Regions from separate parts of the Ligilactobacillus animalis genome, predicted to be linked through region 2. Evidence: predicted binding sites of a transcription regulator. Region 2 holds the regulator's gene; the other holds the start of a gene.

Region 1 (7,544 bases), 470 kb from region 2:
TTGAATTTCAACTGAGCTGGATAAGCCAGGTGTTGTAATGGTGCGATCCCTGTTTGTGAATAAGCTTTGCCTTTCCCCGTCACCCGATCAGGACTGGTCGTTAAGCGTTCGATAACTTTAGCATAACCAAAATTTTTACCGACCTTTAACACATGGAGTTTAACTTTTTCACCAGGTAAAGCATCATCACAAAAAAGTGAATATCCGTCAACTTTAGCGACACCCATTCCTTGATAAGTCAGATCCACGATCTTCGCTTCTACTTTTTGATTTTTAACTACAGGTAATTTCCGTTTCATTACTTATCCTCACTTGTTTTAGTTTTACTTGTTCTTTTAAAAGCTGTCCTTAAATTAGGAAATTTCTTTTCTAAAAAATATGTACAAGCTAAGTTCGACACAGCCGAAAGTTCCCATAAATACCAAGTACTGCCCGTGCTAAAATACTTAAAGATAAAGAGGTCACGTTCAACTTCTTCTTGCAATTTTTCTAAAATCATTTGAAAGCCGATCCCATGCTCAGCTACAGCTTCTAACATGATCCCCACTAAAAAGACCCAAAACCAGCCAATATTATATGCTTTTCCTTTTTTGAGCAACTTGATCGGACGTCCATGTTTATCAAATCTAGTAGTTTCTTTGAGCTCTGCATCCCTTGTCTGATACCAACCTAAGCACACTGCAACTATGCATAAAGCACACATTATCCCTACATTTTTCCAATTCCAAGTAAAGTTAGCTAAAAACATCCAGAAAGCATAGAACGGTAACGTTACAGCCTCTAACCGACTTACCTTCTCAAACTTGAACGCTTTAGAGCACATATACCCAACTGCAAGCAGTAAAATCAAATAAAATTTCATCATCAAACTTCTTTCTTTATCATTATTATCTATTCTACCAAGTCCGGGAACACAAAAAAAGTGGCAAAGCGCCACCATTTTTTATTATTCAGCTACATACTCAAAACGCTTGATCCCACTAAAGTTCCCCGCATAAGTCATTTTTGCTTGTAGATCTGTTAACAATAAGACTAAAGTTGTTCCCGGATACGCCTTGACCCGCTCTAATTCGACTGAGTCCCCGGTTACTGCTTCTCCCTTTGTCAGCTTTTGTCCGTTCACTTTGAGCTTACCTTCCATTACATATAGCCAGGGTCTATATCCCATTAGATTTGGTAAAGTTGTTTTAGTTTGCTTATCAAAATGAGCATTATAGAGATAAGTTGCTTCTCTGATCGTCAAAGGACTAGCCGTATTTTCTGGACCTGCTAACAAATTCCAAGCACCATCACGCGTGATCTTGCGGTCAAAAAATTGCACGTTGGGACTCAGATATTGTTCACGTGGACGAATAAAAATCTGTAACATCTCTACATCCTCATCTGGCGTGGATTCTTGATGTCAAAAGCTTTTACGTCCATTATTGACCGCTTGTTCTTTACGAAAGATCTGCATCTTTTTCATCCCCTCATAGCTAATTTTAACAGTTTTAAAAGTTGCTTTTGGTCGTTTGAATTTAATCCAGCTAATGCCTCAGCATGGGCAGCCTCTAATTTAGGTGTTACCATCGAATATAGCTTACTTCCACGTTCAGCTACAAATAGTTGCTTTGTCTTTCCAACTTGTTTTCGCGTTATCAGCTCTAATTTCTCCATCTTTGTGATGATTTGAGTGATATTTCCCTTAGTCACGATCAAAGTTGTCGCCAATTCTTTTTGTGTACAACCAGCATGATTATATAAATGATTCAAAATATCATATTGTGCGTTGGTTATCCCGGCTTGCTGTAAGACTTCTGCACTGTTTGCCAAAAGTTGCCGTTGTAACTGACTAATACGCATAAAGATCAAACTTTCTCGATTCATCTTACCACTTCCTTACAATTCAATTAGTAAGTTTATATATAAACTATGATCTTGTCAAGTAAAAAAGAGTGGCGCACCACTCTTAAGCTTTATCATGTTGTTGATGCCACGCCTTGATCTGTTCTAAGCGTTGTTTGAAACGGATCTCGTTTCCCTGCTCAGTTGGTAAATAATAAGTATGTCCCACTAAATTATCCGGCATCGTTTGCATTGTAGTCAGTTTGTCTTTAGCAAAATGAGCTAACTCATAACCTTTACCATAGCCTAATTCTTTCATCAGCTTGGTCGTCCCATTTCTGATCTGCAGGGGTACAGGTTCATTTAAAGTCTGTTTGACATCTTTAGCGACTCTTGTAGTTGCTTTATAGACGGCATTAGATTTAGGTGCCAAAGATAGATAGATCACCGCTTGGGTCAAATGCACATTGCATTCGGGCATTCCGATAAATTGACACGTTTGAAAAACATTGACCACTAGATTCAATGCATTGTTGTCAGCTAAGCCGATATCTTCACTGGCAAACCGCAACAAGCGTCGGGCAATATACAAAGGATCTTCACCACCAGCTAACATCCGATTCAACCAATAGATCGCTGCATCAACATCGCTATTACGCATGGATTTATGCAGCGCTGAGATCAAGTCATAATGATCTTCACCGTTCTTATCATATTTGAGCGTCTTTTCCCCTAAAACTTGACTTAACAGATCATCGCTCAGTTCTAAAGTTCCATCTTGGCTGACATTTCCATTATCAACTAACATCTCCAAGGTATTCAAAGCATTTCGCGCATCCCCATCACTAAAGATCGCGATCTGTTCTAATAATGTCTTTGAGGCGGTGAGCTCTTTTTCAAATCCTTCTCGACAAGCACGATCCAATAATTCAACTAATTGTTCTTTCGTCAGTTGCTTTAAGACAAAGACTTTCAATCTGGATAAGAGCGCTGAATTGATCTCAAAAGATGGATTCTCTGTCGTTGCCCCGATCAAAACGATACTTCCATTTTCCACAAATGGGAGGAAAGCATCCTGTTGCGCCTTATTGAAACGATGGATCTCGTCTACGAAAACGATCGTCTTTTGGCCATAAGCAGTATTAGCTTCGGCTTCTTGCATGATCTTTTTGATCTCTTTGATCCCACTTGTGACCGCACTAAATGAGATAAAACCGGCTTTAGTCTGCTTAGCGATAACTTGAGCCAACGTCGTCTTCCCCACACCGGGAGGGCCCCATAAGATCATCGAAGTCACTCGATCTTGCGTGATCAATTCTCGTAAGATCTTACCTGGTCCCAATAAATGCGTCTGTCCGAAAACTTGATCTAAATTCTCTGGTCGTAAACGACTAGCTAGCGGTTCATTAGCTTGGTCCTCAAAGATCGATCCTTGTTGCATGCTCTCACCTCCGTTTATCTGTCGTTTCCATTCTATCATACCGAACATTAGTTTGTAAAAATAAAATCAAAATACTTGTTCTAACAAAAAAGCAGCCAGTTACCTAGCTGCCTAATTGATTTTTTCATAGGTCTGAAGCCCAAAGTACCTTGACCTATTGACTTATGATCAATAATGATTTGATCGCTTCACGTTTATCCATAGCTTCATAAGCGGCTTGGACATCATCCAATGTGAAACGTTTGGTAAAGACCTTACCCGGTTCGATCTTGCCCTCTAAGACTGCCGCTAATAGTACGGCTCGATCATGAGTCGTGACCGAAGCGAGCCCACCGCGTAAACCGATATTTTTCCAAAATAGTTGATTAGAGCTTGGTTCAGTTTGCGGAACGCCTACACGACCGATCACTGCACCTGGACGAGCTACTTGCCCGGCTTGTTCGATCGCTGAAGTTGCCCCTACACATTCTAAAACAGCATCTGCACCCGCACCATCTGTCAATTCTAGTACTTTTTGAACTGCCATATCGCCACGCTCAGAAACGATATCAGTCGCTCCAAATTCACGGGCTAATTTAGCTCGATCTTCATGGTGGCTCAAACTGATGATCCGCTTAGCCCCACGTAATTTGGCACCGATAACGCCACAAAGTCCAACAGCTCCATCACCGATCACAACAACAGTATCACCGGCTTTGACTTCAGCCGTAAAAGCAGCGTGATAGCCAGTTGCCATGACATCAGATAAAGTTAAAAGAGAATTCAACTGGTCATCAGTATAATCAGCTGGTTGACCAGGGATCTTGACTAGGCCCCAATCAGCGTTATAATACCGCAAATATTGACCTTGATAGCCCCCATTACCGCCGGCTTCTTGATTTAAACAGTTACCATCAAAGCCTGCTTGACATGCCGCACAGTATCCACAACCATGGGTAAAGGGGACGATCACGAAATCACCAACTTTGACATTTTTTACATCTACTCCAACTTCAGCAACGAGCCCGATCGCCTCATGACCAACTAAACTGTTAGCTTGACGTTTAGAGATCCCGCGATACCACCAAAGATCTGAACCACAGACACAAGCACGCACGATCTTGATGATCGCATCAGTTGATTTTTGAAGTGTTGGTTTTTCGACTTCCGTAACTTCCATTTTGCCTGGTTCTACAAAGATTGCCGCTTTCATCCTATCTACCCCTCTCATTAATACACTAGACGCTCACTGCCCTCAGTCTTAGGGTCAGCGATGCCCACACTATCATTGACTAAAAATTTTGGATCAGCAATGATCCTTAAGACCACATCCGCAATACTCTTACGCGAACCTGAAACACCGAGATAAGTTTCATCTTTATGAGTGATCTCATAAGCCACTTCACGATCATTTAACCATGAGAGCCGTAAAGTCGTATAGTCTAGACCTGATCTTGCCAACAGCTTATCAGAAATTTCAGCTGATTCCAAGCCAGGTGCAACCATCTCTTTGTTCTAACGCCCAAATTCACCTAAAACTTCATCATAGATCCCTAAAATGTTGGTAAAGACGCCCCGCTTAACACCTGTTTCTTTCATCGCCTCGATCACATATTTAGTTTGATGGTTATCACTAGTATGATCGACCACGCCTACAAAGACTAGATTTTGACCCAAAATAGCTTGTTTGACATCAGCATAATTATTCAAACTGCCTTCGATCAACGTCACACGGTCATTATCTTCTAAAGCTGCCAAACGTTTTTTATCGCGTAAAAATAACGTCAACTCAACATCAGAAAATTCTGGTTCAGTTAAGACACGTTCCTCAACTAAACGTGAAATTTGTCCATTAGCTGCCATGATCAATACTTTTTTCATTTTTCTATTACCTCTTTTGCCCATGTTAAAATATCTTTTTTGTCATCCAAAAACTTCTCTCATTTTACTTTTGAGCATATTATGCTTCCACTTATTTACAAGAATAACTATAAACCCTGAAGTGAACTATAAGGCAAGTAGAAATTTAGATAAAAAAACTCGCTGCTCCATCTTGGAACAACGAGTTCTTAACTACTTATCTAATTTGATATTGTCAGATTCATCGAGTTCTTGGACACCATCAACAAAGTTTTTCTTGGCTTCGTCCATATCTTCATCTTCTTTGACTTCCGTGATCGCCCGTTCTGGGATCTCTTGGGTATTAGCAAAGATCTCAATGTGACGTTTCAAGTTCTTGAATTTCATCGGTGCATCCCCACCGTATTCACCATCGATGTTGATCATCATTTTTTCGTCGACTGGTTTAGCGACCAACTTAGATGTTTTAACATAGAGGATATTAGCGTCGTTGATGTGTTTACCACCGTTTAAGACCATTGTGATCAAACGCATCATTTCTAACAGATTGCTCGTCTTGACCACGATCAAGGTAAATTTTCCGTCGTCTAAACTGGCGTCGGGCACGATCTGCTCAAAGCCACCAACTGAATTAGTCAAAGCTAAGAAAAACATCGATGCTTTTCCGTCATAAACCCCATCATCATATTCAAGGTGCATGTTGATCGGTTTGATCCGTGGCAACAATTCAGCCCCCTTAACTAGGTAAGCCAAATAGCCAAAGAGCGTCTTGAATTCAGATGGCACCGCATATGTCAATTCACTCAAGAGACCACCAGCTGCAATGTTGACAAAATATTTGTCATTAGCCCGCCCGATATCCATCTTGACCGTTTTACCATTGGCGATAACTTTAGCTGCTTCGATCGGACTTTCCCGTGGTATCTTTAAAGCACGCGCATAGTCATTAGTTGTACCGGCGGGAATGATCCCCAACTTTGGCCGATGCTTTAGAGGGGCGATCCCATTAACGACTTCATTGATCGTGCCATCACCACCAGCAGCAATGATCAAGTTAAAGCCTGCTTGAGCTGCTCGTTTAGCTTCATTTTGAGCAGAATTAGGTTCAGGCGTCGTTGCAAAGGCACTCGTTTCATAACCAGCACGTTCTAAAATATTTAAGATCTCAACTAGATCATTTTTTAAAGCTTCACGTCCAGATGTCGGATTATAAATAATTCGGCAACGCTTTTGCATAATTATTCCCTCATGGCGCAGTTTGCGTCTATCTTTCCTTTAAACTTGCCATCAACAATTTATTAACAACTTTAGGGTTAGCTTTACCATGGGTCTGTTTCATGATGTTACCCACTAAGAAGCCAACCGCACGATCTTTACCATTCTTAAAGTCTTCGATCGATTGTTCGTTGTTGTCCAATACTTCATCGATGATCGGTTGCAATTTAGCTGGGTCAGATAATTGTACCATGCCTTTTTCTTCGACCCATGCTTTTGGTTCGGTATCATTTTTGATGATCTCTTTAAAGACCTTCTTAGCGATCTTAGATGAGATCGTTTCATCTTGAATCAACTTGATCATGGTTGCCAAATGTTCTGGGGTCAATGCCGTTTGACCTAACTCAACTTTTTGAGCATTCAAATAAGCACTAACTTCACCCATCAACCAGTTAGCAGCTAATTTAGCATCCGCTCCAGCAGCTACAGTTGCTTCATAGAAATCAGACATTTCTTTTGTTTGCGTCAAGACGCCCGCATCATATTCAGTAATGCCCCAGTCGTTGACATAGCGTTTACGACGAACGTCAGGCATTTCTGGGATCGAACCTTTGACTTCAGCGACCCATTCATCAGAAATATGGATCGGTGGTAGATCAGGTTCTGGGAAGTAACGGTAATCGCTCTTACCTTCTTTGACACGCATCAAGATCGTTTCACCACTTGGTTCATCAAAACGCCGTGTTTCTTGTTGGATCTCACCACCAGCCATCAAGACACGTTCTTGACGCTTAGCTTCATATTCCAAACCTTTTTTCACGTGTTCAAAGGAGTTTAAGTTCTTCATTTCCGTCTTAGTCCCAAACTTAGTTGAACCGATCGCACGAACTGAGATGTTAACGTCAGCCCGCATTGAACCTTCTTCCATCTTCACATCGGATACGCCGGTAAATTGAATGATCTGACGTAAACGTGTCAAGTATGCGTAAGCTTCTTCTGGAGAAGCGATATCTGGTTTAGAGACGATCTCGATCAATGGTGTGCCTTGACGGTTCAAGTCAACATAAGAGTAGCCGTCCGGATTATGCGTGTTTTTACCCGCATCTTCTTCGACGTGCATTTCTTCGATCCCGATCTTCTTTTTAGTTCCATCTTCAAGTTCGATCTCAAGCCAACCATCGTGTCCGATCGGTGTTTGAGCTTGGGTGATCTGGTATGCTTTTGG
Region 2 (7,544 bases):
TCGGTGTCTCAAATTCATACGTATCTAAACCAGCACCACCTAATTTGCCACTCTTCAAAGCTGCAAGTAAAGCATTAGCATCGATCAAAGAACCGCGCGCAGTATTGATGATATAAGCGCCATCTTTCATTTTTTCGATCATTTTAGCATCGATCAGATGTCCATCTTTGTCAGAGCCTGGCATATGCAAAGTCAACACATCGGCTTTAGCCACTAGATCTTCTAGCGTATCAACATAGATACCTTCACTTTCCAATTTAGGATCATGATAGGGATCAAACGCCAAGATCTTAGCACCAAAGCCCTTATAGATATCGATCGCAGCTTTACCGATCCGCCCCGTGCCAACGATCCCGATCGTCAAAGCTCTGATCTCTTTACCAACAAAGGGAGCCCAGCGATAATCATTGGAAGCCATTCGCTTGCGGAAAATATTTTGATTACGCAACAATTGTAGTAAGATCGTTACTGAAAATTCAGCGATCGCATTAGGCGAATATGCCGGCACATTAGTTACCGCGATCCCATATTTCTTAGCTTCAGCTAGGTCTAGATTATCGACCCCGACATTTCTGATCGAAACATCTTTGACACCATAACCAGCCAAAGTCTTAAAAAGATCCGCTGGATACGTCCCAGTCTGAAAGCTGATAACAGCATCATATCCCTTGGACAAGCTCAAATTTTCGGACGTAACTTCATCGGCAACTAATTTTATTTCAATATTATTTTTTTGAGACCAATTTTCAAAATAAGCACGTTCATCTTGACGTACATTATAAGCAATAAACTTCATAACGAACTGCTGCACCAAATGTGACTCCAAATGAAGAAATGCAGCCTTCCTTTCTTGAATTTTAGCTAACTTTTCTTGATGATCTCACATTTTAACTTCAAATCTAAAGTTAGCACTTCAACTCTTACTATAACATAAGTCTATCTTAACAAATATTTCTCAGCTACTCCATGTTCACGCAAATAGCTTTCCTTTTGTTGGCGTGTTAGTTGTTTGAACGCATATTCTTTTTTAAGTGCTAAACTTTTAGTCGCAAATTGCTCATGGTAGATCATTTTCACCGGGCGCCGAACACGGGTATACTTAGCTCCCTGTCCACTATTGTGAGTCATTAAACGCTGTTTGAGATCAGTCGTAAAGCCTGTATAAAAAGTAGCATCCGCACAGCGTAAAACATAGAAAAAATACTGTTTACTCTGCTGTTCCATATAAAATTTCCCTCATCTCCGGTGTATATTCATCATTTGCCTGATAAACTGTGATCGGAGACATAAAGCGCAACCCGCCTTTGCGTCCATCTTTGATCGCTTCGACTAAGACCATATTAGCTTCACGACCTGCTTTAGGATAGACTAGTTGGATCTTCTTAGGAGCTAGCCGATTTTTTTGCATGCATTCAAAGATCTCCCACAGTCTATCGGGACGATGAACAAAATAAGCTTTACCTTTAGTTTTTAAAAGTGCACTACTCATTTCGATCGTTTGAGCTAAAGTCACCGTGATCTCATGGCGGGCCAATGCCAGATAAGGGTTAGGATTTTTTTTGCTAGTTGGAAGATCCGAAAAGTACGGGGGATTACATGTGACCGTATCAAAGCTATCTTTTTTCAAATGCGTCAACGAATCGTTTAGATCAAGATTCAAGACAGTCAGCTGTTTTTCTAAAGAATTTAATTTAACACTACGTTCAGCCATTTCAGCTAATTTAGGTTGGATCTCGACAGCCACGATCGAAGCTTTAGTTTTGTTTGTCAAAAATAGACCAACTGCTCCATTTCCCGCACAGAGATCGACTACTTTGCCATTTTCTTTTTTTGTTGGCTCGGCAAAATGGGCCAGTAACACTGCATCCAAAGAAAAAGAAAAAACTTTTGAGCTTTGAATTATTTTGATATCGTTAGCGTATAACTGGTCGATCCGTTCATCTTCTCTCAATTCGATTTTATTCAAATCAAAACACCTTCTTTTACTCTTTAACGTGACTTGCAATTTTAAGATAAATTTAGCATACTAAAAAATGTATAATAAATAAATAGTGCTGTCCAAGTATTGAAGCCACTTGAAAGTTAAACTGTGAGCCGGCTAGCAGCAGCGCTATCTAAGAAAGGAAGGCTATAGAACTTTCAAATATCTCACAGTCTATAGCAGTAAATACCATGTTTTATTCATTTATTCGAGGCCTAGTTAGGTTTCTTGTTTATCTGATCAACGGTAAACCAAACTTTGAAGGCAAAGAAAACTTACCTTCAGGAAATTATATTTTGGTTGGCCCACACCGCACTTGGTTTGATCCCTTGTATTTTGCCTTAGCAGCTTCTCCTAAAAAATTCAGCTTCATGGCAAAAGAAGAACTTTTCAAAAATCCAATTTTGCGGTTTATCCTAAAACATGCCAACGCTTTTCCAGTCGACCGAAAAAATCCTGGTCCCTCTGTGATCAAGACCCCAGTCAAGTTGCTTAAAAAAAGTGATCTTTCTTTGATCATGTTTCCTTCTGGGACTAGACATTCACAGGAAATGAAAGGGGGCGTCGTTTTGATTGCTAAAATGACTGGTGTCCCGATCGTTCCTGCCGTTTACCAAGGGCCCTTGACCTTAAAAACACTCTTTAGCCGTAAAAAGACAACTGTTCGCTTTGGTGAACCGATCTACGTTGATCGCAAAACTAAATTGACCGATGAGACCCAAGCAACGATCATCAATGAAATGGAACAAGCCTTTACCAAACTGGACAAAGCGATCGATCCAAACTTCCACTACATCGATCCTACAACAAAAAAATAACTAAAAATAGGTTGGACTCGCAAGTCACAACCTATTTTTAGTTTTAAATTACTTTTTAGACATATTTTGCTTCATTGAAGCCATCATTTGATGAAGTTTCTTTTCAGAAGGCTTTTGCCCCATCTGAATCATCATCGTCCGCAACATCTGTTCATTGATCGGCGGATTTTTCTTCAAATAGTCTTCCATGTACTTACGAGCAGCAAAGAAACCACCAACAAAGCCAAGGATAAGCGCTAAGACTACAAGTACGATCCAAATTCCAGTAGACATTTCAGCACCCCCTTCTCATTATATTCATTCAACTACTTATTCTACACAAGTTATCCTTAAAAATAAAGCGTTAAACGGCTTTAATTATCACGCAAACCACGTTCACGTTGGATCTTTTTGACCTTTTCTGGCGTAACTTCATTGCCATCTTTATCGTAGACTTGTAACATTTCTACGTGACTACGGAAGTTTTCTCTAAACATCGCTAAGTAAGTCTTACGCAATTCTTGTTGTTCTTCTTTTTCAGCTTCTGTTAGCGTGCCTTCTTTTTTCTTTTTAGATAATTCATTGATGCGATCGATCAGTTCTTGGGGGATCGCACCTTTTTTTGCTTCCGTCGTTTCTGACGCTTGTTCTAATTTTTCGTCTTTTTCCATGTTAAATTCCTCTTTTCCAAGATGATCTATCATTTATATTCTATCTCAAAATTTTAAGAAAGTCATTAACTTAGTCACTTTCTCTAGATAAAGCAAACGCTTGTTTGTAACTGTTGGTTTTCTATGTTATAATTACCCTATAAAAATGTATTGAGGTGTTCAAAATGACAAAAGCATCCGAAAAAAGACAGCTAAACATTTTGCGTTTTATCTACAATACAGTTGAGAGCAAAGGTTATCCACCGACTGTACGCGAGATCTGCCAAGCAGTCTCCCTTTCTTCGACCTCAACTGTACACGGTCATTTAGCACGCTTAACTAAGAAAGGCTTTCTTAAAAAAGATCCTACTAAGCCACGGGCAATGGAAGTTACTCCAGCTGGTCTAGACGCTTTGGGGATCAAAACGACCTTAAATGAGATCCCCGTTGTCGGAACGGTAACTGCAGGGATGCCGATCTTAACCGTTGAAGAAACAACTGATTATTTCCCATTACCACCTAATTTAAGCGATGCCAATGATTTGTTCATGTTGAACATCCGTGGTGAAAGCATGATCGATGCTGGGATCTTAGATGGTGATCAAGTTATCGTTAGAAAACAATCTGCTGCTGACAATGGTGATATCGTGATCGCCATGACCGAAGACGATGAAGCAACGTGCAAGCGATTCTACAAAGAAGACGGATATTTTAGATTACAACCTGAAAATGAAACGATGGATCCGATCATCTTGGATAATGTCGTAATTTTAGGCAAAGTCATTGGGCTCTACCGTGATATGATCTAAAGTCAATATTTTAGCAACTAGGAGTTTACCGACTTCTAGTTTTTTTATTCAAAAAAAAGATGCCTCAAAGTGCATCTTTTAGAACTATTTACTTGCCTTAGCCATTTTTAGCAATTCTTCTGCATGTTCTAGCGTCAAAGTCGTGATCGAAGAACCCGATAACATTCGGGCTAATTCTTCGATCCGTTCCTTATCGTTTAAGATCGTCAGCGAAGTTTCAGTCCGACCATTAGCTACATGCTTAGCAATAAAGTAGTGATGGTCTGCCACAGCTGCGACCTGTGGTAAATGCGTGATACACAACACTTGCGAATTAGTTGCGATCTGACTGATCTTTTCTGCGATTGCCTGGGCGACGCGCCCACTGACTCCAGTATCGACCTCATCGAAAATAATACTCGTCACACCCTTATTTTGGGCAAAGATCGTCTTTAGCGCGAGCATGATCCGCGACAATTCACCACCAGAAGCGATCTTTGCTAAAGCGCCCATTTCTTCTCCGGGGTTAGTTTGAATGTAAAATTCGACCCGATCAAGCCCAGTCTCAGTCAATTGCCCGTTCTCTGGTAAAAAACGTACTTCAAAAACAGCTTTATCCATATAAAGCGCACTTAATTGCTGATGTATCTCATTTTCAAGGCGTTTAGCAGTCTGTTTGCGTAACTCGCTGATCTCTAGTGCTAATTCTTTTGCCTTGGCGTGAGCTTCTTTGACCTGTTCGACTTGCTGCTCTAAGTTTTCATCGCTTTGTTGCATCGTTTCAAGCTCGTGTTTTATCTTATCGTAATAAGCCAAGATCATTTCGATCGAATCACCATATTTACGCTTGAGCTGATGGATCGTTTCGAGCCGTGCCTCAATTGAATTTAGCAGTTCTTCATCCCACTCCAGATCACTTAATTGCCCTGAAACTTCATGTGCTGCATCTTGCAGATTATAAAAAGCATCAGAAACCTTTTCGTAGATCGCGGCTAATTCAGAATTGAACTCAGCCACATCTTCTAATTCACTCATGACATTTCCTAGAACGCTCATCACATCTAATTCTTCACCATTTAGTGCTTGATAACTCATCTCTAAGGCGTGATGGATCGTTTGATAATTATCTAATTGACGTTTTTGTTCTTGGAGCTCTTCTTCTTCGCCCTCGTGTAACTGCGCCTCACTGATCTCATTAACTTGAAATTGTAACATATCGAGTCTTTGAGCCCACTCATGCGCATTTTTCTCGCGTTGCTCCAGTGCTTGCGAAAGGCGACGATAATTGGCATAAAGTGCCTGGTATTGTGTCAATTTAGCTAGGATCTCAGGCTGATAATTATCAACTAGGGCTAAATGGCGCTCAGGATCCATCAATTCTTGATGCTCATTTTGTCCGTGGATATCGATCAAGGTTTGCCCTACCTGCCGTAATGTGCCCAAATTAACCAAAACACCATTTATCCGGCAAACATTTTTACCACTGCGATAAATATCGCGTTGTAAGATCAAAACGTCATCTTCACATTCGATCCCAAATTCATCTAAAAGCTCATATGTGCGCGTCGCTTTAGGAATGGTAAATTGCCCCTGGAGTAACGACTTATTAGCTCCCTTGCGGATAAAATCACTCGAGCCACGTCCACCTGCTAGTAGTCCTAAAGCATCGATAATAATAGATTTACCAGCCCCTGTTTCACCAGTCAAGACCGTCATATTCGTTCCAAAATCAACGGTCAACTGCTCAATAATTGCAAAATCACGGATCATTAATTCTTGTAACAAAGTACTTTCCTGCTGTTGCTAAGAGTAACAGTTTTTCCTTTCCCAAAATCTAAAAGTCCTATTTATCATCGATCAAAGCCAATAATTTACGCTCGATCTGCAATGCATCCTCATTTGAGCGTGCAAAGAGCATGATCGTGTCATCATCGCCTAAAGTAGCAAAGACTTCATCATAGTTCATTTGTGAGATCAAGCTCGAAAGCGCTGGCCCATTACCAGGCAAAACTTTGACCATACATAGATCACGGTGACAGTCAGAAACAAGATAGGCGTCACGCAAAACTTTCCTTAGTTTTTTTTCGGTATTATCCTTCTTGGTCGTCGGTAAACTATACCGATATGATCCATCTGGCGTTGGGACTTTGATCAACTGCATCTCTTTTACGTCACGTGAGATAGTAGCTTGAGTCACTTCAACTCCCTTAGCTGAAAGGAGACTAACAAAGTCTTCTTGCCGATAAATCGCATTATCCTGGATCATTTTTTTAATAATTCGTTGTCTATCTTGTTTTCTCACTGAGAAATCATCCTTCCTACCTACTTATCTTTTTGATGAAGTAATGTTTGATGGGCTTGTTTGATCACCGCACTTGGATCGACATTCGCACTGATCGTTGCAGTCTCTGAGGTTGAACGCAAATGAACTAAAAATTCAATATTTCCTTCACCACCCGTGATCGGTGAAAAATCAAGGTCTAAAACATCATAGCCTGCTTTGACAGCAAAAGCGATCAACTCTTGGACTACTTCTAAATGAACCTTTTCATCCCGAACGATCCCATGCTTACCGACCTTTTCACGCCCCGCCTCAAATTGAGGCTTGATCAAAGCCACCACGTCTCCGCCCGGCTCCAAGATCGCATGTAAAGTCGGCAAAATAAGTTGTAAAGAAATAAAAGAAACATCGATCGTCGCAAAATCAGGGCGTCCAGCAGTAAAATCTTCTAATTTACTGTAGCGAAAGTTAGTATTCTCCATCACAACGACTCGCGGATCTTGGCGCAACTTCCAAGCTAATTGATTAGTTCCCACATCGAGAGCATAACTCAACTTAGCCCCTTTTTGTAAGGCGACATCAGTAAAGCCCCCCGTAGATGAACCAATATCAAGGACTGTCTTATTTTTGGTACTTAGTTTAAAGACTTTGAGCGCTTTTTCAAGCTTTAAGCCACCACGACTAACATAAGGCATTTTTTTACCCTTAAAATGTAATTTGACACTTGGATCGATCTTTTCACCTGGTTTATCTAAGCGTTCTTCATTTTCACCTAAGATCTCGCCTGCCATAACTGCACGTTTTGCTTGTTCGCGTGTCTCGAATAGACCCTGCTTGACCAATAATACATCTACACGTTCTTTTTTCATACTTACATCCTTACTTATAATTTAAAATACTCTAGCACTTGACGCAAAAGAGAAGTCTCAAAACCACTTCCGGCTAAAAACTCAAGTTGATCTTTTGCTTGTTCCAACGTATCAGCTAGCGCTTGCTTAGCTCCCTCTAGTCCTAAAAGGCGCGGATAAGTATTTTTATTTTCCGCCA

Evidence for each region. Region 2 encodes LexA, which represses DNA repair genes until DNA is damaged. Its sites were predicted from a motif close to CNAACANNTGTTNG; they were not measured.
Region 1: a site for LexA is predicted at 3,307-3,320, ahead of GSR62_RS06710 (replication-associated recombination protein A). Genes of this name have one in related genera too.

What each region holds. Positions count from the first base shown of each region.
Region 1 is NZ_CP047141.1:1,354,299-1,361,842, forward strand. It holds gene rlmD (23S rRNA (uracil(1939)-C(5))-methyltransferase RlmD) at 1-299, opposite strand, end outside; gene GSR62_RS06695 (hypothetical protein) at 299-862, opposite strand; gene GSR62_RS06700 (pirin family protein) at 947-1,369, opposite strand; gene GSR62_RS06705 (MarR family winged helix-turn-helix transcriptional regulator) at 1,462-1,866, opposite strand; gene GSR62_RS06710 (replication-associated recombination protein A) at 1,949-3,265, opposite strand; gene GSR62_RS06715 (zinc-binding dehydrogenase) at 3,420-4,457, opposite strand; partial or broken gene GSR62_RS06720 (NAD(P)H-binding protein) at 4,475-5,125, opposite strand; gene GSR62_RS06725 (diacylglycerol kinase) at 5,318-6,340, opposite strand; gene gatB (Asp-tRNA(Asn)/Glu-tRNA(Gln) amidotransferase subunit GatB) at 6,369-7,544, opposite strand, start outside.
Region 2 is NZ_CP047141.1:883,902-891,445, reverse strand. It holds gene GSR62_RS04465 (D-2-hydroxyacid dehydrogenase) at 1-796, opposite strand, end outside; gene GSR62_RS04460 (GIY-YIG nuclease family protein) at 937-1,224, opposite strand; gene GSR62_RS04455 (tRNA1(Val) (adenine(37)-N6)-methyltransferase) at 1,208-1,966, opposite strand; gene GSR62_RS04450 (lysophospholipid acyltransferase family protein) at 2,173-2,799, shown strand; gene GSR62_RS04445 (YneF family protein) at 2,848-3,072, opposite strand; gene GSR62_RS04440 (DUF896 domain-containing protein) at 3,153-3,449, opposite strand; gene lexA (transcriptional repressor LexA) at 3,614-4,237, shown strand; gene recN (DNA repair protein RecN) at 4,322-6,001, opposite strand; gene GSR62_RS04425 (arginine repressor) at 6,060-6,518, opposite strand; gene GSR62_RS04420 (TlyA family RNA methyltransferase) at 6,539-7,366, opposite strand; gene GSR62_RS04415 (polyprenyl synthetase family protein) at 7,381-7,544, opposite strand, start outside.